3 regions of the Pseudarthrobacter sp. PvP004 genome follow, and region 3 is predicted to be linked to each of the others. Evidence: riboswitches for the same ligand, from Rfam matches in the RefSeq annotation. Region 3 holds a riboswitch; each other region holds the start of a gene.
The links. A riboswitch is a leader RNA that binds a small molecule or an ion and turns the genes downstream of it on or off. The one in region 3 is predicted to bind glycine.
Positions count from the first base shown of each region.

Region 1: it holds a riboswitch for glycine, as region 3 does, so the genes downstream of both, gcvP (aminomethyl-transferring glycine dehydrogenase) here and cycA (D-serine/D-alanine/glycine transporter) in region 3, are expected to answer to the same signal.
Region 2: it holds a riboswitch for glycine, as region 3 does, so the genes downstream of both, gcvP (aminomethyl-transferring glycine dehydrogenase) here and cycA (D-serine/D-alanine/glycine transporter) in region 3, are expected to answer to the same signal.

Region 1 covers NZ_JAGINL010000001.1:2,971,845-2,978,536, reverse strand. Annotated here, with positions in the region: gene J3A64_RS13325 (cyclodeaminase/cyclohydrolase family protein) at 1-496, shown strand, start outside; gene J3A64_RS13320 (hypothetical protein) at 590-1,885, shown strand; gene J3A64_RS13315 (MFS transporter) at 1,949-3,499, opposite strand; gene J3A64_RS13310 (TetR/AcrR family transcriptional regulator) at 3,572-4,111, shown strand; glycine riboswitch at 4,205-4,302, shown strand; gene gcvP (aminomethyl-transferring glycine dehydrogenase) at 4,482-6,692, shown strand, end outside.
Region 2 covers NZ_JAGINL010000001.1:4,229,287-4,235,978, forward strand. Annotated here, with positions in the region: gene speB (agmatinase) at 1-32, opposite strand, end outside; gene J3A64_RS19270 (PucR family transcriptional regulator ligand-binding domain-containing protein) at 220-1,734, shown strand; glycine riboswitch at 1,810-1,908, shown strand; gene gcvP (aminomethyl-transferring glycine dehydrogenase) at 2,056-4,908, shown strand; gene gcvT (glycine cleavage system aminomethyltransferase GcvT) at 4,920-6,041, shown strand; gene gcvH (glycine cleavage system protein GcvH) at 6,064-6,447, shown strand; gene glyA (serine hydroxymethyltransferase) at 6,444-6,692, shown strand, end outside.
Region 3 covers NZ_JAGINL010000001.1:3,128,219-3,134,910, forward strand. Annotated here, with positions in the region: gene J3A64_RS14040 (ExeM/NucH family extracellular endonuclease) at 1-2,956, shown strand, start outside; gene cycA (D-serine/D-alanine/glycine transporter) at 3,078-4,544, opposite strand; glycine riboswitch at 4,696-4,794, opposite strand; gene J3A64_RS14050 (FAD/NAD(P)-binding domain-containing protein) at 4,869-6,692, opposite strand, start outside.

The DNA of each region.
Region 1 (6,692 bases), 160 kb from region 3:
GGAGGCCCAGCGCGAACAGCTGAACGGCATCCACTCCCGGGCGCACGAACTCCGACGAATTGCCCTTCAACTAGCCGACGACGACGCGTCCGCCTCCAACGCCTTCGGCGCTGCCTTCCGTCTCGACCCCGGTCCGGAACGCGACGAAGCAATACATCAAGCGTCCGTCCATGCTGCCAAGGCATCAGCGGTTCTGGGGGAGCGGGCCATCGACGCCATTGAAGATCTCGGCTGGCTCGCTTCCAACGGCAATCCTGCGCTTATTGCAGATGTCGTGGTCGGGTTCGGAGCCCTCCGCGCAGCCATAGCCGGAGCACGAACCAACGTGAGCTTCGACCTCGCATCCCTGACCTCCGCGGGCACCGCACTGGAGGAAATTAGGAAACAACATCCAGAACTATGGAATACAGTCACCCGACTCAGCGACGCCCTCGACAGAATTGATGGACTGACGGCCGGCGTAGACAAAAAAGCAGCGCCGACCGAAGCTGTCTAGCTTCAGTCGATGTGCGTCTTTGCATCACGATCCGTCTTTCCCCGCTACTTAACTACCGACTAAGAACACGAAGTGAGGAAAGGACAGGTTGACGTGATCTTCAGGAAAAGGGCAGCACCTTTGACGCCGATTCCGGAGCCGCCGTCGGGTCTCTCCACGTTCAGGGTGCAGGTTGGTGCGATCACGGTGGAAGGTCTGGCCCGGGAGGACTGCGGTTCTGCCGTGGAGGTCATTCTAGGAGCGGTTTCCATGGCTGATCCAAAGGATCTGGTCGATGGTCTCCGATATTCACACGGCTCCTGGTACTTCAATCTGCACCAGACCGCCCGAAAGAGTTTCCGTGTCAGCGCTGTGGACCTTTCCGGCCCGGGTCTTGAGTTTTCTACCTGGGATCTGAGCTACGCCGCTACGTTGTTGGCAGTTCAGTCGACGTGGAGCAAGTCCGTGAGTGAGACGGCCTGGTCGCCTGTGAAGTTGGGGCAGACGTTACGTGTGTCCCCGTCGGCATTGGACATGCCGCGAGTCACCCTAAGGCGGGAGGAACCCACAGAGCCAAATGATTCGGGCTGGGTAGTGGGACCAGGGGCAGCTGCAGATCAGGAAGTGTTGCCCGTGCACGACGTTATCAGGCGCAGGGGAAATTTGGCTCGAGCCTTGACGTTGCCGGTAGGTGCCCGAGTAGAGACAGCAGGGAAGAAGCTTGTCAGTATTTACGCCGCCTCTGACCGATTCTGCTGGGGAGTTCGCGATGGGTTGATCGGCATGGAAATCCCTACCCCGAAATCGTTGGCCCGTCGGTGGGCAGTAGTGTCGGCCGTTAAGACGGCCCTTGGGTACGGTGACTCCTGCAACGGCTCCCAGAACCATATGTATCATGACGACGGCGGAGGCAACTGGGTGGCCATGGACGTCCTCGATGACCAAAGGGCATTGCTCTACGGCCACGACCACGAGGCCAGCGAAAACGTGCTCAGCGGCACCGGCGGGGACTCGGACGTTGAAATGAACTTGCTGGCCAAAACCCCGGACTGGTGGAACGCTGGCCTTCCGCGAGAGGGCGTTCCGATCGGTTTCGTCTTTGGGTTTGAAGGAGGATCCTGGGCCCGCGCCGAATACGACCACGCGGACGGCTTCCTTTCAGTCGGCTTCCCGATGAAATCCGACGAGGCCCTTGCCGAGGAGATTGTTGACTGGATCAGTGACGCCAGCCGAAGGTCAGGCACGCGTCACATTCCCGCACCCGCGGACCTGATGGCAGCCATCAGTGAAGGGGCCAACATCACTGTGGAAGTACTCGGGGCCATTTGTGGTCCGGGTATCGGGGACCTCGAAGCCGGGGTGGCCGCAGCCCGGAACTTCTTGGAGCCGAAGAACAGCAGTGCGGACTGACAGCCGGCGTAGACAAAAAACAGCGCCGACCGAAGCTGTCAAGCTTCAGTCGGCGCTGTGCCTTTACTGCGCCTTCGGCACACGCCGGAGCACGACGGCGGCGAGCACTGCCGCACCAGCCATCAGTACCAGCCCAATCGCCGCAGTGATGTGAACACCGGACTCGAAAGCTGTCCGGGCGGCATGTGTCAATGCCTCTGACAACGGGGCCGGAAGTGCGGCCGCCGCATCAACAGCGCCGGCCAGCGTTTCCGTGGAATTCCCGGCAGCCTGCTCCGAGATGCCGTCCGGAATGATCAGGTTGTGCTGGTAGGACGCCGTGAGGATGGAGCCGAGTACAGCGGTTCCCAGGAGCGATCCCAGCTCGTAGCCGGTCTCGGAGATGGCCGAGGCCGCTCCGGACTTGTCTGCCGGCACTGAAGCCAGGATGAGGTCATTGGAGATGGTCTCCGCGGCACCCACACCAACAGCCAGGACGGTCAGGGCCGACAACAGGAACACGGGCCCGCTGCCGTGATCGCCCACTACGACGATCAGATAACCCACGGCGCTCAGCGTCAGCCCGGCAGCCACAACAGACCCTGGCCGCACGCGCTTGACCAGCGGTACCACCAGCAGGCCGGCGATGACCGTAGCCAGGAGGGCGGGGATCATCGCGATGCCTGCCTCCATGGGGGACTGACCTTCAACCAGCTGCAGGTGCTGGGCGAAGAAGTAGATGAATCCGGTCATGGAGAAGAGGGACAGCACATTGGCCACGATGGCTGTGCTGAACACCTTGTTCTTGAACAAGGCGACATCGAGCATGGGGCTCTCGATCCGCTGCTGGCGGCGAACGAACAGGATGCCCATCACCACGCCGAAGCCCATGAAGGCTGCTGCGGAGGCTCCGAAGCCATGCACCGCGAATTCCTTGATGCCGTAAACAAATGGAGCCATGGTGACAACGGACAGGACGATGCTCGGCACGTCCACGCGTCCCGGGTTGGAGTCCCTGGACTCCGGAATCAGGACCCGGCCGAAAGCCAGGAGCGGGAGGAGCAGGAAAGCTGCCACAAGGAAGACGGCACCCCACCAGAAGTGTTCAACCAGCCAACCGCCGAAGATCGGACCGAGGGCGGCACCGCCGGAGAAGCCGGCAGCCCAGACAGCGATCGCGAGCCGGCGACGGTTCGGGTCGGTAAAGATGTTCCGGATCAGCGAGAGCGTGGAGGGCATCAGCATGGCGCCGAAGACGCCAAGGCCGGCGCGTCCGGCAATCAGCCATTCCGCGGTCGGTGCGAATGCCGTAGCAGCCGACACCGCAGCGAAGCCTGTGCTGCCGATCAGCAGCAACCGGCGTCGTCCGATCCTGTCGCCCAGGTTACCCATGGAAACCAGCAGCGCAGCCAGTACCAGGGGATAGGCGTCCACAATCCAGAGAAGTTGGACGCCGCCAACCTCCAGGGATCGGGCAATCTCGGGCAGGGCAAAGGTGAGCGCGGTGTTGTCGACGGCCACCAGCAGCACCGGGAACATCAGGAGCGCCAGAGCCGTCCAATCGCGCCACGGTGCTGCCTGGCCCTTAACGGGACGAGCGGAACGGGGTGCTTGGGTTGAGGACGGCGAGTACATGTCACTTACTGTACCGTCCAGACGGTACAGTTTCAAATGGAACCCCCCAAGCCTTTAGGGAATGATGTACCTATGCCACGAAAACCAGTTGCCCGGGATGCCGTCCTGGATGCCTACGAAGCCCTCCTTATTGAGGTAGGGGAGCGGGCTGCCACTCTCGATGCGGTTGCCAAGCGCGCAGGGGTGTCCAAAGGTGGGCTGCTGTACCACTTTCCCAATAAGGAAGCGCTGACCACGGCCCTTTTGGAGCGCCTGGACCTGCTCGCCGATGAAGATACCGAATTGATGAAGGCAGCACCGGATGGTTCGGCTGCCTACTTCATCAGGTCCTCGCTCTGGGCAGATACGCCCATGGATCGGGCCTTCGTCGCCGCTACCAGGCTGGCTGAGGTGGCTCACGAGGAAACCCGCCGCAGGTTTGCTGCTATCCAGCAACGGTGGCTGGACGTGCTGGCGGAGGATGTTGGACCCGAGGTTGCCAAAGCTGTGAGTTACATGGGCGACGGCCTCTATTTCAATGCGATTTTTGAAGGCGGGCAGGAGGGCGGAAACGCCGGGCGGGAGGCCGACGTCGAAATCCTGCTGGGAGTCCTCGAACGGCTACGGAAGTAGCGATTCATCCATTTGCTGCAGCGCCCCGGACGTAGGACAATTAACCCTTGTGGCGTGCCCAACGCGGTGCCCACACACAACTGAACATGCCTTTGATCTGCGGCGGGAGAGTCCTGCAAGCAAGTGATGCAGGCGCCGTAGGAGCAAACCCTCCCCAGGAATCTCTCAGGCCCACGCACCGCCGCGGCGAGGCAACTCTGGAAAGCAGCAGGCACGGAACCCACCTCAGGGTGAAAGTGCTGTGCTCACCGACGGTGCAAGCGATGGTTGTTCACGCAACGCGCGGAAACTCTCAGGTCCAATACAGAGCGGGGAGGAACCCAGCCGCTGTGGCGTACCCAAACGCTGCCCCAAGTAATGGAGTTCCTTCGTGACGGTTAGTTCTGCCTCCACCACCTTCGTCGATCGGCATATCGGCGCCCGCCGCCAGGCCGACATTGAGACCATGCTCAAGTCCGTCGGCTACGACACCGTCGATTCGCTGGTCGACACCGCCGTCCCGAACGACATCCGCCAAGATGTTGCCCTCACCCTTCAGGGCGCACTGAGCGAAGTTGAAGTTCTGGCTGAGCTGCGCAAGCTCGCTTCCAAGAACAAGACCGCCGTTCAGATGATCGGCCAGGGCTACTACGACACCGTGACGCCCCCGGTGATCCGCCGCAACATCCTCGAGTCCCCGGCCTGGTACACCGCCTACACCCCCTACCAGCCGGAAATCTCGCAAGGCCGCCTCGAAGCGCTGCTCAATTTCCAGACCATGGTCCAGGACTTGGTGGGCCTGCCGATCGCCAACGCCTCCCTACTTGACGAAGCAACTGCGGTTGCCGAGGCCGTCCTCATGATGCGCCGCGCCAACAAGAACAAGGCCGTTCAGGACGGCAAGACCGTCCTCGACGCAGACTGCCTCCCGCAGACGATCGCCATCGTCAAGGGCCGCGCCGAAGCGCTCGGCTTCGAGGTTGAGGTCGCTGACCTTTCCCTTGGCCTCCCGGAAGGTGCCATCAACGGCGTCGTCCTCCAGCAGCCCGGCGTGTCCGGCCGCGTGTTCGACCACTCCGCCGTGATCGCTGACGCCAAGGAACGCGGCGCGCTGGTGACCGTCGCTGCCGACCTCCTCTCACTGACCCTCATCACCCCTCCAGGTGAGCAGGGCGCCGACATCGCCGTTGGTTCCGCACAGCGCCTGGGCGTTCCGCTCTTCTTCGGCGGCCCGCACGCCGCGTACATGGCCGTCCAAAAGGGCCTGGAGCGTTCCATGCCCGGCCGTCTGGTGGGCGTTTCCAAGGACGACGCCGGTGTCCCCGCCTACCGCTTGGCGCTGCAGACCCGCGAGCAGCACATCCGCCGCGAGAAGGCCACGTCCAACATCTGTACCGCGCAAGCGCTGCTCGCCATCGTGGCCTCAATGTATGCCGTCTACCACGGCCCCGAGGGCTTGAAGGCGATCGCCGAAACCGCTCACGGTCACGCCCGTACCCTTGCAGCGTCCCTGAATGCTGCCGGCGTCGAGGTCCTTCACGGTTCCTTCTTCGACACCATCACCGTCCGCGTCCCCGGTAAGGCTGCCGAGATCATCGCCGCAGCGGAGGCCAAGGGCATCAACCTGCGCGGCATCGACGCTGACACTCTGGGTATTTCCGTCGATGAGACCACTACATCTGAAATTGTCGGCGGTCTCCTTGATGTCTTCGGCGCTTCGGTCACTGAAGCCGCTGAAGGCTTTGCGCTTGAAGGTTCCGTTGAGCGTACGAGCGACTTCATGCAGCACCCCGTGTTCAACACGCACCGCTCCGAAACCCAGCTCCTGCGCTACATCCGCAAGCTCTCGGACCGCGACCTCGCGCTGGATCGCACCATGATCCCGCTGGGATCGTGCACCATGAAGCTGAACGCCACAGCCGAGATGGAAGCCATCTCCTGGCCGGAGTTCGCCTCCATCCACCCGTTCGCTCCGGATTCCCAGACTGAGGGCTGGCGTGAACTCATCACCGACCTCGAAGCACAGCTGACCGAGATCACCGGCTACGACCAAGTCTCCATCCAGCCGAACGCTGGTTCCCAGGGTGAGCTCGCAGGACTGCTGGCCATCCGCGGCTACCACCTGTCCCGTGGCGACGAGCAGCGCAACGTCTGCCTCATCCCCGCCTCAGCCCACGGCACCAACGCAGCGTCGGCAGTCCTGGCCGGCATGAAGGTGGTTGTGGTTGCCACGGCACCCGATGGCACCATCGATCACGTTGACCTCAAGAACAAGATCGAAGCTAACCGGGACGCCCTCTCGGCCATCATGATCACCTACCCGTCCACGCACGGTGTGTACGACGCCGACGTCCGGGAAGTCTGCGACGCCATCCACGAGGCCGGCGGCCAGGTGTACATCGACGGCGCCAACCTCAACGCACTGGTTGGCTTGGCCCAGCCGGGCAAGTTCGGCGGCGACGTGTCCCACCTGAACCTGCACAAGACCTTCTGCATCCCCCACGGCGGCGGCGGACCCGGCGTTGGCCCCGTAGCTGCAAAGGCACACCTCGCACCGTTCATGCCCGGCGATGCAGCCTCCTGGACCGAAGGCAACGACGTC
Region 2 (6,692 bases), 1.1 Mb from region 3:
TCGACAGGGCCGATGGGCTGATGCGTTGCCATTGAAGAATCCTTGGGGTGAGGGGTGCTCGCCGTTGAGCGGGAAGTAAGTAATTCCATTCTTGGTGACGCCGATCACTCCGAAAAGCGCTACATTGACTACAAATGGTCGAGGCGTTTAGACGAATGTCTAAGAGGTGCCTGAAATGGCGCCAACCCCTCAGCGAACGCAAGGAAAACAGGACCCCGCATGGCAATCACCGTGGCTGAACTCGTGGCCGAGCCTCAACTCGGGCTCACACTCCTGGCAGGATCGGCGGGCCGGGACAACCGCATCACCTGGGCCCACACCTCGGATCTGCCCAGATTGTGGGAATGGGTTACAGGCGGCGAGCTCATGATGACCAACGGCCTGTCCATCCCCCCAGACGCGCAAGGTCAGGTGGCGCTCGCAGAGGCCTTGGTGGACAGCGGTGCCAGCGCCTTGGCGATCGGTGAGAAGATGCACGCGCCGCCCCTCACCGCGGAATTCCTGGCGGCGTGCGAGCGGCTGCCGTTGCCACTGGTCAACATCCCGTATCCGCTGCCGTTCATCGCAATCGCCCGGTCGGTTGCCGAGTCCTCACTGCTCGAAGAATCGCGCCGGCTGCGGCAGACGGCCCGCGTCTACGATCTGCTCCGCACCGCCGGAGCTTCCGAGGACCATTGGCAGAGCCTGGTCCAGCGGCTGGCAACTGAGCTCGACGCAAACCTGTTCGTGGTGGACCGACGCTGCCTCCATCCCTGGCATCCGGACGGGCAAACGCTGCCAGAGTTCCTTGCCGAGGAATGGGCTCCGCTGTCCGGGCAGGTGTCCCTCGCCGGAAAGAACTTCCAATGGCACCGCATCCGGGGCCGGCACGTGCTCACCATGGACATTCCCACGCATGCCAATGCGCTCCTGGTGGTGCTGCCCAACAGCGAACCGCACCCGGACGCCGTCGTACTCCTTCACGCCGCAACCGTGTTGGGACTACAGCTTTCGCGCATCGTTTTGTCGCTGGAAGGCCGCCACCGGCTGGCCGGCGAGTTCCTCCTGCAGGCAATGGACGGACGCTTGGGCGCGGCCGAAATGGAGAGCCGGCTGGCAGCTTTCGAGGTTTCGCCCCAGGATTTCCTGCTCGCCTCGATGTCCGCCGGCGGCGGAGACAGACAAGCGGACGACGGCGACAGGCTGGCCAACGTGCACATCGAACTGTGGAGGCACGGGGTTGCGTCGGCGTCGTTGAAGCGAAACAACAGGCTCCATGTGGTGGTCCCGGCCGACGTCCCTGACCACGTCCTGGCGCACTGTGCCGGGGCGGATGCTGCGATCGGGATCAGTGCGCCGGCGGCCGTTGCCAACATCCAACGCGCACTGCAGGAATCCCTCTGGGCGCTTGGCTCCGCCCGTGCCAACAAGCTGGCGCTGGCCCGCTATGCGGAGGGGCCGTCATGGCTGGGGCTGACGGGTTTCGAGGAGGGAACGGCGCTGGTTCGGCGGCTTTTAGGCCCGATTTTCGACTACGAGCAGAGCCAGGAGGGCGATCTCCTCGTCACGCTCAGGACGTATCTGGACTCGCAACGGTCCTGGCAAAAGACCGCAACGGCGTTGTTCGCGCACCGGCAAACCATCATCTACCGGATACGGAAAATCGGCGAGCTGACGGGGCTGGATATGGGTGAAACGTCCACAGTTGCCCAGCTCTGGTTCGCGCTGCAAATCCATGAGGCGATGCATCAGTAACTTCACCTTGCTTGCGCTTTTTCAAAACAACCAGCTATGGTGTGAAGCGTGTCACTCACGGTGACGCAACGCTTTTGATCTGCGGCGGGAGAGCCCTGCCGGTACATCCAGTCAGGCGCCGTAGGAGCAAATCCTCCCCAGGAATCTCTCAGGCCCATGTACCGCCGCGGTTAGGCAACTCTGGAAAGCAGTCCGGGTAACCGGGCTCACCGACGGTGCAAGCAGGCAACCATTCCTGCGGAATCTCTCAGGTCCAATACAGAGCGGGGAGGAACCCACATCATCGAGCGCTCACTGGGCGCCTGAATCATGGAGTTCCTCTTGACTGTTCAATCAACCCCCACCGCCTTCGCGGACCGGCACATCGGCGCCCGTCGCCAAGCCGATGTTGACACCATGCTCAAGGCCATTGGCTACGACTCTGTCGACGGCCTGGTAGACGTCGCGGTCCCCGATTCGATCCGCCAGGACACTGCCCTGAAGTTGCAGGACGCCCTCACCGAGGTGCAGGTCCTCGCCGAGCTGCGCAAGCTCGCGTCCAAGAACAAGACCGCCGTCCAGATGATCGGCCAGGGCTACTACGACACCGTGACGCCGCCGGTCATCCGCCGCAACATCCTGGAAGCTCCCGCTTGGTACACGGCTTACACCCCGTACCAGCCGGAAATTTCCCAGGGCCGCCTCGAAGCGCTGCTCAATTTCCAGACCATGGTGCAGGACCTCACCGGCCTGCCCGTTGCGAACGCTTCCCTGCTGGACGAAGCCACCGCCGTGGCCGAGGCCGTGTTGCTCATGCGCAGGGCCAACAAGAACCAGACTGCCAAGGACGGTAAGACTGTCCTGGACTCCGACCTCCTCCCGCAGACCATCGCGATCGTGAAGGGTCGCGCTGAGGCGTTGGGCTTCGAGGTGGAGATCGCTGACCTTTCGGCCGGCCTTCCCGACGGCGACATCAATGGCATCGTGCTCCAGCAGCCGGGCGTTTCGGGCCGAGTCTTCGATCACTCCGTCGTGATCGCCGACGCCAAGGAACGCGGTGCGCTGGTCACCGTCGCGGCTGACCTTTTGGCGCTCACCCTCATCACGCCCCCGGGCGAGCAAGGTGCGGACATCGCCGTCGGAACTGCGCAGCGCTTCGGTGTCCCGCTGTTCTTCGGCGGCCCGCACGCGGCCTACATGGCGGTCCGCGAAGGCATGGAGCGCACACTTCCCGGCCGTATCGTGGGCGTTTCCAAGGACAACGCAGGCGTCCCCGCGTACCGTCTGGCCCTCCAGACCCGCGAGCAGCACATCCGCCGCGAAAAGGCGACGTCCAACATCTGTACAGCGCAGGCCTTGCTGGCCATTGTCGCCTCGATGTACGCCGTCTACCACGGTCCGGAAGGCCTGAAGGCGATCGCCGAAACCGTTCACGGCCATGCCCGCACCCTTGCCACAGCGCTGAAGAAAGCTGGCCGGGAACTTACGTCCGAGTCCTTCTTCGACACCCTCACAGTGCGCGTCCCCGGCAAGGCTGACAAAGTCATCGGCGCCGCCGAGGCACGCGGCATCAACCTGCGATTCATCGACGCCGACACCGTTGGGGTGAGCATTGATGAAACCACGACGCCGGAGGTCCTCTCCGCGGTGGCCGTCGCCTTTGGAGCCGGTCCGGTAGGGGACGCAGCAGGGTTCGAACTGCCCGCAGACGTGGTCCGAAGCAGCGACTTCCTGCAGCACCCGGTGTTCAACACGCACCGTTCCGAGACGCAGCTGTTGCGCTATATCCGCAGGCTGTCCGACCGGGACCTCGCACTGGACCGCACCATGATTCCGCTGGGTTCGTGCACGATGAAGCTCAACGCAACCGCTGAAATGGAAGCCATTTCCTGGCCTGAGTTCGCCTCCATCCACCCGTTCGCTCCGGACCACCAGACAGCGGGTTGGCGGGAACTGATCGAAGACCTGGAAGCCGACCTTACCGAGATCACGGGCTACGACCAGGTCTCCATTCAGCCGAACGCCGGTTCCCAGGGAGAGCTGGCCGGCCTGCTGGCCATCCGTGGATACCACCTGTCCCGTGGTGACCAGCAGCGCACTGTCTGCTTGATCCCCGCGTCGGCCCACGGCACCAACGCCGCGTCCGCGGTCTTGGCCGGGATGAAGGTTGTGGTGGTGGCCACGGCTGCCGACGGCACCATCGATCACGCAGACCTGACCGCCAAAATCGAAGCCAACAAAGACGTCCTGTCCTGCATCATGATCACTTACCCGTCCACGCACGGCGTGTACGACGCCGACGTCCGCGAAGTCTGTGACGCGATCCATGCAGCCGGCGGCCAGGTGTACGTTGACGGTGCGAACCTGAACGCGCTGGTTGGCCTGGCCCAGCCGGGCAAGTTCGGCGGCGACGTATCGCACCTGAACCTGCACAAAACCTTCTGCATCCCGCACGGCGGCGGCGGACCGGGCGTTGGCCCTGTTGCTGCGAAGGCACACCTGGCTCCGTTCATGCCGGGCGACGCGAACAAAGCAGCGCACGAGGAAGGGCATGGCGTAGCCATCTCGGCCTCACGTTACGGTTCCGCCGGTGTGCTGCCGATTTCCTGGGCGTACGTGAAGCTCATGGGTGGCCAAGGCCTCACCGACGCCACGAAGTCCGCGCTGCTCGCCGCCAACTACGTTGCCTCCCGCCTGGACGAGCACTTCCCCGTCCTGTACACGGGCGAGGGCGGACTTGTTGCCCACGAGTGCATCCTGGATCTGCGTGAACTGACCACCCGCACCGGAGTTACCGCTGAAGACGTGGCCAAGCGCCTCATCGACTTCGGATTCCACGCCCCCACGCTCGCGTTCCCGGTTGCGGGCACGCTCATGGTGGAACCGACCGAGTCCGAGGACCTTGCCGAGATCGACCGCTTCATCGAAGCCATGATCACCATCCGCGCCGAGATCGAGCAGGTGGCCAGCGGTGATTTCACTCTTGAGAAATCGCCGCTGCGCAACGCGCCGCACACAGCTGCCGCCGTCGTAAATTCCGGCTGGGACCGCGACTACACGCGCGAGCAGGCAGCATTCCCCGTCCACCACTTGAAGCAGGACAAGTACTTCCCGCCAGTTGGACGCATCGATGGAGCTGCCGGTGACCGCAACCTGGTGTGCTCCTGCCCTCCGCTCGAAGACTTCGAAAACTAAGGACTCCCGACATGTCTGAGAACTACACCGCTCTCTACGAGCAGCACAAAAAGGCCGGCGCTTCCTTCACGGACTTCGGCGGCTGGCAGATGCCGCTGAAGTACGAGTCCGAACTCGCCGAGCACCATGCCGTCCGTAACGCGGCGGGCCTGTTCGATCTCTCCCACATGGGCGAGGTTTGGGTCAGCGGCCCCGACGCTGCGGCCTTCCTGGACTACGCCCTGGTGGGCAAGCTGTCAGCGATCGCTGTAGGCAAGGCCAAGTATTCGCTGATCTGCAACGCCGACGGCGGCATCATCGACGACCTCATCTCCTACCGACGCGCTGAAGACAAGTACCTGGTAGTCCCCAATGCGGGCAACGCCAAGGTGGTCTCCGCGGCGCTGCTGAAGCGCGCGGCCGGTTTTGACGTCGTCGTCGAGGACGTCTCTGCCGAGACGTCACTCATCGCCGTGCAGGGCCCGACCGCTGAAGCCATCCTGCTGCAACTGGTCCCTGCGGAACAGCACGAGTTGGTCACCGAACTGAAGTACTACGCCGCGGTTGAGGTATCCATCAACGGGGAGGACCTGTTGCTCGCCCGCACCGGCTACACCGGGGAAGACGGCTTCGAGATCTACGTCCCGAACGTCGACGCCGCAGGCCTCTGGGAAGCGCTGCTGGAAGCCGGTGAAGGCCACGGACTCATCCCCGCAGGTCTCGCCGCCCGCGATTCGCTCCGCCTTGAAGCCGGCATGCCGCTCTACGGCAACGAGCTCTCCCAGCACGTCAATGCCTACGCAGCAGGCCTGGGCCCGGTAGTTTCCCTGGCCAAGGAAAGCGACTTTGTGGGCAGGGAGGCACTCACTGCCATCAAGGCTGCCGGTGTGGGGTCCACCCTTGGGCAGAAGCTCGTGGGCCTCAAGGGCACGGGCCGCCGTGCCGCGCGCGCCCACTACTCGGTGCTCAAGGACGGCTCCCTGATCGGCGAAGTCACCTCCGGCCAGCCAAGCCCGACGCTCGGTTACCCGGTAGCGATGGCCTACGTCGACGTCGAGCATTCAGAGCCGGGAACGATCGTTGAGGTCGACCTCCGAGGCAAAGCCGAACCGTTCGAAGTTGTCGCCCTGCCGTTCTACAAGCGCCAAAAGTAGTCACGAGAAGTTAGGAATTGAAATGAGCAAGGTAGTTGCTGAATTGAAATACTCGGCCGAGCACGAGTGGGTTGCCTCTAATGGGGGCGGGCCTGTCGGGATCGGGATCTCTGCTGTAGCCGCTGACGCCCTGGGCGACATTGTGTACGTGGACCTCCCCGACGTTGGTTCCACAGTGACCGCAGGCGAGACCTGTGGCGAGGTTGAATCCACCAAGTCGGTATCGGACCTGTACTCGCCCGTGACGGGGGAGGTGACCGAGATCAACGACGCCGTTGTCAGCGATCCGGCACTCATCAACAACGATCCCTACGGTGCCGGCTGGCTTTTCAAGGTTGCCGCCACGGAAGAAGGGCCGCTCATGTCGGCCGAAGAATACGCTGCAACGAACGGTGGAGAACTGTGAACCCGGTATCTGTGACTGAGTACCAGCAAGTTGTGTCGGCGTCGCTGGACGCCCAGCTATCAGAGCTGGATCCTGAGATCGCCGCAAAGATCGACGACGAACTCGGTCGCCAGCGCGACGGGCTGGAAATGATCGCCTCCGAGAACCACACGGCCGTTGCCGTGATGCAGGCCCAAGGTTCGGTGCTGACCAACAAATACGCCGAGGGTTACCCGGGCAAGCGCTACTACGGCGGCTGCGAACAC
Region 3 (6,692 bases):
CCAGCTGGCCGGCTGCGTCTTCTACACCGACCGCGAGGGCAACCCGATCACGGTCAAGGAAGGCTGCAACGCCCGCGGTGCTGCCAACGCGGAGAACTTCGAGCGCCAGCAGAGCAAGATCGTTGCCGCCATCACCAAGTCCGGCGCTGACGTCGTATCCCTTGAAGAGATCGAGAACTCGGCACAGTTCGGCAAGAACCGCGACGACGCCTTGTCCAAGCTGGTGGATGCCCTCAACGTCAAGACACCCGGTGTTTGGGACTACGTGCGCACACCCGCCAACGCTCCCCCGCTGAGCGACGAGGACATGATCCGCACAGCATTCATCTACAAGAAGGCAGCGGCCGAGCCCGTGGGCGAGTCCATCATCCACAACGACACCGTGGCCTTCGCAAGTGCCCGCAAGCCCCTCGCGCAGCTCTTCAAGCCGGTTGGCGGGGACGATGACAAAAAGTTCATCGCGATCGTGAACCACTTCAAGTCCAAGGGCTCCGCCGCGACCCCGGATGACACGGACAAGGGCCAGGGCGCGTCGAACATCGCACGCACAAAGCAGGCTGAATCCCTGCTCGCCTTCTCCAAGGACCTCCAGGCGTCCAAGGGCACGGACAAGGTCTTCCTGATCGGCGACTTCAACGCCTACGCGAAGGAAGATCCCATCAACGTCCTCACCGGCGCCGGTTACACCGACCTTGAGGTGGGTACAGGCAAGCACTCGTACCTCTTCGGAGGCATGGTTGGCTCGCTGGACCACATCCTCGCTTCTCCTGCCGCCCGCAAGGTGGTGACCGGAACAGACATCTGGAACATCAACTCCGTGGAGTCCGTCGCGCTGGAGTACAGCAGGTATAACAACAATGTGACCAACTACTATGCCCAGGACGAGTTCCGGGCCAGCGACCACGATCCTGTGGTGGTGGGCCTGAACCTGACTGCGGACCAACCGGCAACCGTCGACCTGCAGTTCCTGGGTATCAACGACTTCCACGGGCGGATCGACTCAAACACCGTCCTGTTCGCCGGAACGGTGGAAAAGCTCCGCGCTGCAGCTGCTCCCGGCGCTACGGCCTTCATTTCGGCCGGTGACAACATCGGTGCTTCCCTCTTCGCTTCTTCAGTGGCGAAGGACCAACCCACCATCGACGTCTTGAACGCGCTCGAATTGCAGGCTTCCGCTGTAGGCAACCACGAGTTCGACGGCGGTTGGGCGGACCTGCGCGACCGCGTCACAGCTGGAGGTACCAACGCGAAGTTCGCCTACCTGGGCGCGAACGTCTACCAGAAGGGCACCAGCACCCCGGTCCTGCCGGAGTACAAGGTGATGGACATGAACGGCATGCGGGTAGCAGTGATCGGTACTGTCACGCAGGAAGTTCCGTCCCTGGTGACCCCTGCCGGAATCGCGGATCTGGAGTTCGGCGATCCTGTGGAAGCCATCAACCGGGTTGCCGCGAAGATCAAGGCCGACAACCTGGCAGACCTCATCATCGTGGAAAACCACGACGGCGCTGCTTCCGGAACACCCGAGGGCGCCACGTTGGAGCAGGAAGTTGCAGCCGGCGGGCCGTTCGCCAAGCTGGTCAACGAAACCACTCCCGACGTCGCCGCGATCTTCACAGGACACACGCACAAGGAATACGCCTGGGACGCTCCGATCCTGGACGCCAACGGCCAGCCCACCGGCAAGACCCGCCCCATTGTGCAGACTGGCAACTACGGCGAGAACGTGGGCAGCGTGACCCTCACAGTGGACACCGCAAGCAAGTCCGTGACCTCTTACAAGGCCGCCATCGTGGACCGGACTACCGAGACCGCTGAAAGCCTCGTTGCCACCTACCCGCGTGTGGCGGCAGTGAAAACCATCGTGGACAAGGCCCTCGCCCAGGCTGCCGAGATCGGCAACCAGCCGGTAGGCGCGGTGACAGCTGATATCACCACGGCCTTCACCCCGGATCCCGCCGGCGGCGCCCCCAAGCGGGACGATCGCGCGAACGAATCCACGCTCGGCAACCTGGTGGCGGACTCCCTGGTGGATACACTCAAGGCTCCCGAACTGGGTGCGGCGGAGATCGGCGTCGTGAACCCCGGAGGCCTGCGTAATGAGCTGTACTACGCACCGGACGGGACCATCACCTACGCCGAGGCCAACGCGGTCCTGCCGTTCGTGAACAATCTCTGGACCACGTCGCTGACCGGCGCTCAGTTCAAGACGCTCCTGGAGCAGCAGTGGCAGACCAACGCCGACGGCACCATTCCCAGCCGCCCCTACCAGCAGCTGGGCGTGTCCAAGAACGTCAACTACACCTACGACGCCGCCCGCGCCGCAGGTGACCGCATCACCGGCATCTGGGTGAACGGTGCTGTGCTCGATCCTGCCAAGCAGTACAGGATCGGGACGTTCAGCTTCCTGGCTACCGGCGGTGACAACTTCCGGGTCTTCAAGGAAGGGACCAACACCAAAGACACGGGCTTGGTGGACCGCGATGCGTGGATCAAGTACCTGCGCGAGCACAACCCTGTTTCGCCCGACTTCGCACGCCGTTCCGTTGCCGTGGCCAACTCCACGGCGGCTGAGGTCAAGGCCGGAGAGTCCATTACGCTGGCCATCTCCAAGCTGAACCTCACCTCCATCGGCAGCCCGGCCAACGCAACGCTGAATGCAGTGTTCGTCGATGGCAAGGGCTCGGAATCGGCACTCGGTTCGGTCCCGGTGACCGCGGGCACCGCCACGGTGGACCTCAAGGTTCCCGCCGCGGCAGCTGCAGGCACCGGCACGTTGGTGCTGACCGCCGTCGAGAGCGGAACCGTGGTGAAAACGCTGGTGAACGTGGCGGAAAGCGGCACCAACCCGCCGCAGTGCACCGCACCCGTCAAGCCGTCCAAGTGGTACGACATCGTGGGATGGATCCGGTACGGCTTTGCCTGGTTGGAGTACCAGAGGTGCCTGAGGGGCTAGCCGCCCCTGAGCCACAGGGCCGAGAGGCCAGTACCCGCGAGGCCGGTACAAGGCAGGACCCCTCACGATCTTCTTCGTGAGGGGTCCTGCCTTTGGTTTGCGGCCTTTTGGGCCTGCGCGGTTACTTGTTCACGGGTTCCGGTTCCCGGTCCCTTTCTGCATCCCGCTGGAGCTCAGCCTTGAACTCCTCGTAACGGGCCAAGTGCGCGGGACGGCGCCGGAGAATCAACCAGGCGACACCCAGAATGATGAACCACACGGGCGTGGCCAACAGGGCCGCGAGCGTGTCCGGTTGCGTGGTCAGAGCCCAGAGGACGAAGGCGAAGAACGCGAACACCACCCACACCATCACCACTCCACCGGGCATCTTGAACGCCGAGGACTCGTGCAAGTGCGGGCGGCGCTTCCGGAAGGCAAGGTAGCTCGCCAGGATGATGGACCAGACGAAGACGAAACACACAGCGGACACCGTAGTGACCATGTCGAACGCCTTGCCGATGTCCGAGCCGGCATACATGAGGACGACGCCGGACAGCAGCAGGATGCAGGACAGGAACAGGGCGTTGCGGGGCACTTTGCGTCCGGACAGCGCGCCGAAAACCTTGGGTGCGTCGCCTTCCTGCGCGAGTCCGAACACCATGCGGGACGTGGAGTAGATGCCAGAGTTTGCCGACGACATGGCCGAGGTCAGCACCACCAGGTTGACGATGGTGGCCGCTGCGCCGAGACCAGCGAGCGAGAACATGGCGATGAAGGGGCTATGTCCGGCAGCAAACTGGGTCCACGGGGTGACGGACATGAGGATGATCAGCGCGCCCACATAAAAGAGCAGCACGCGGATGGGGATGGAGTTGATGGCTTTGGGGAGGTTCTTCTCGGGGTCCTTGGCCTCGGCAGCTGTTGTGCCCACGAGTTCGATGCCCACGAACGCGAAGACGGCGATCTGGAAGCCGGCCACGAAGCCCATGAATTCATTCGGGAAGAAGCCGCCGTGGCTCCACAGGTTGGTGAAGCTGGCCGGTCCGGCGTCGGACTGGAAGCCGCTGAAAATCATGAATAGGCCAACGATGATGAGCGCCGCAATGGCCACAATCTTGATGAGGGCGAACCAGAACTCCGTCTCACCGAAGGCTTTCACGGTGGCGAGGTTCAGGAGCAGGAGGATGCCGATGGTGATCAGGCCCGGCACCCAGAGGGGCAGGGAGGGCCAAAGTTCCTGGGAATACCCCGCGATTGCGATCACGTCCGCGATCCCGGTGATCACCCAGCAGAACCAGTACGTCCAGCCGGTGAAGAAGCCGGCCCACGGTCCCAGGAGGTCGGCGGCGAAGTCGCTGAAGGATTTGTAATTGAGGTTGCTGAGCAGCAGTTCGCCCATGGCGCGCATAACGAAGAACAGCATGAAGCCGATGATCATGTACACGAAGATGACGGATGGGCCGGCAGCGGAAATGGTCTTGCCGGATCCCATGAAGAGGCCGGTGCCAATGGCTCCGCCGATGGCGATGAGCTGGATGTGGCGGTTGCTGAGTTGTCGCTCGAGGTGGGGTGAATCTGTGCCGGTGGAAGGCGGGCGCTGAATCGTCAAAGGAACTCCATCGTTCAGGCGGCACGGGGTGCCACATTGATTCGGGTTCCTCCCCGCTCTGTACGTGGACCTGAGAGTTTCCGCCTTCCTGCAGGGCAGGAAGGCTTGCACCTTCGGTGAGCCCGGTGACCGGACTGCTTTCCAGAGTTGCCTCGCCGCGGCGGTACATGGGCCTGAGAGATTCCTGGGGAGGGTTTGCTCCTACGGCGCCTGACGGGATGTACCGGCAGGACTCTCCCGCCGCAGATCAAAAGCGCGCACACCCAAGTGGGTGATGCAGCTCACACAGTAGCCAAGGTCGGGTAGAGGTGCAACCCCACGTCCCTAGCGGCCCAGAATGCTACGCGCAATCTCATCAGCATCGCGGAGCGTCCGCTGGCCGCTCGCGTAGGCGGGTCCGGTGCGCGGCCTGGCCTCGGCAGCGATGGCTGTCCCCCACTGCGAAGCGGACAATTGCAGGCCAAGGACATACAAGTTCCTGGTGATGGATCCGTTGGCAGCCAGAGGCCTGTAAGGATGGGGTTCCACGTCCAGGCCGGTGGTCTGCATGGGCGTGCCCTCAACACTCATCATGATCTTGGTGCGGACCAGCCCGTCGGACATGAGCTGTTCCAGCAGCGGCGAGAGGTTGATGCCCACCCTGTTTGCCGGCGACATCGCCTCGATAAGCGTCCGCGCTTCAACCGGACCGTCGTGAACCCACGGCGAAACCGCCCGGAACAGCTTGGCACCCCGGTCCACACTGAACTTCGGATCCGGTCCCACGAAACTTACGACGCCGGCACGCGCCAAAGCGGCCAACTGCTCCGATCGCAGGGCTGGCGCTCCGCTGGCGAGGCCTTCCACGAACGACTCGAACCAGCCGCGCAAACCCGCCAGCCAGGACTCATCGGTGATTCCGCCATCCGCCACGACGGATTTGAGGATGGCCCGGCCGGTGTGGAGGGCGCCGATGGCCATCTTGACGGGGTCCGCCTCGCCAAGCGCAGATCGTCGGGCATCATCATCAAGGTAGGCCGTGATTGCGGCATCCAACTCGCTCCGGGAAGCAAAGGTACGGCCTGCGAGCGGCGCCGCGAGCCCTCTCAGGTTCAGCCGGCGGGAGGTAACAACGTGCTTTTCCACCACGTCTCCCACCTTTATTTCCCAGTTCGCCGTAGTGTGCGCATGTGGTTGGAGCGCGTCCTCCAGGTCAGCCAGGAACTGTGCGGGGTCCTTGATCGCGGCGGGCTGGGACCGTGCAAGCGTTGAATAGTAGGCCCAGAGTGCATCACGGTGAAGCAGAGGCCAAAGGTCATGATCGAAGCCCGGCTGGATACCCGCTGCACGGAACCGGTCCACGGCATCTTCCGTCAGGTAGCGCATGGTGATGCTGCTGGGGTAGTAGCCCGCCAGCCCCGCCTTGGCACGATACGGGGTGCCCCTGCGGGACGCAGCAATGATCCGGGGCTCCCTGCCCGATGCCCGGTACTCGAGGATGCCCGCGCCGGGCGAACCAGCCTCAACGAACTTGCCGCCGCGGGCCTCCGTCAACTGGCCCATGACATCGAAGAAGTTCAAGCCCATGCCGCGGACCAGCACGGGCTCATTGTCCGGAACAGCCTGCCAATCAACGTCAGCCGGCGGAGCAGGCGGGAAGTACAGCAGGCCCTGTTCGTCCGCGGCACTCTTGAAGGACCGCTGCTCAGGGTTCAGCCGGGACTCGATGTGGCCCAGGGCGAGGACCACGGAACCGGCGGTGAGCGTCGCACCGCTGGCGAGTTCGACGTCGAACCCGTCCGCTACGGGGCGCGCAGCAACGGCGAGCGTCTCATGGAAGGTGACCTTGACGCCGTCGGGGAGCCGTTCCAGCAATCCGTCCAGAGTCTGGCGAAGGTAGCGCCCGTAGATCGCGCGGCTGGGAAAGTTGTGCGATTCGAGGGTGGAAAGCTCCGCCTTTTCGGCGTCGTTCAGTCCCATGCCATCACGACGACGGGCCTCACGCCATTGATCGAACGAACCACCCGCGAGCGGCGGTGCGAGCTGGGGGTCCTCCGGAATAAGCGTGGGATAGAACGACTGGGTGTTCATGAGGAACAGTCGTGACTGCTCCGGCTGCCACACATGACCCGAACCGGCCGGATAAGGATCCACAACGTCGATGTGCAA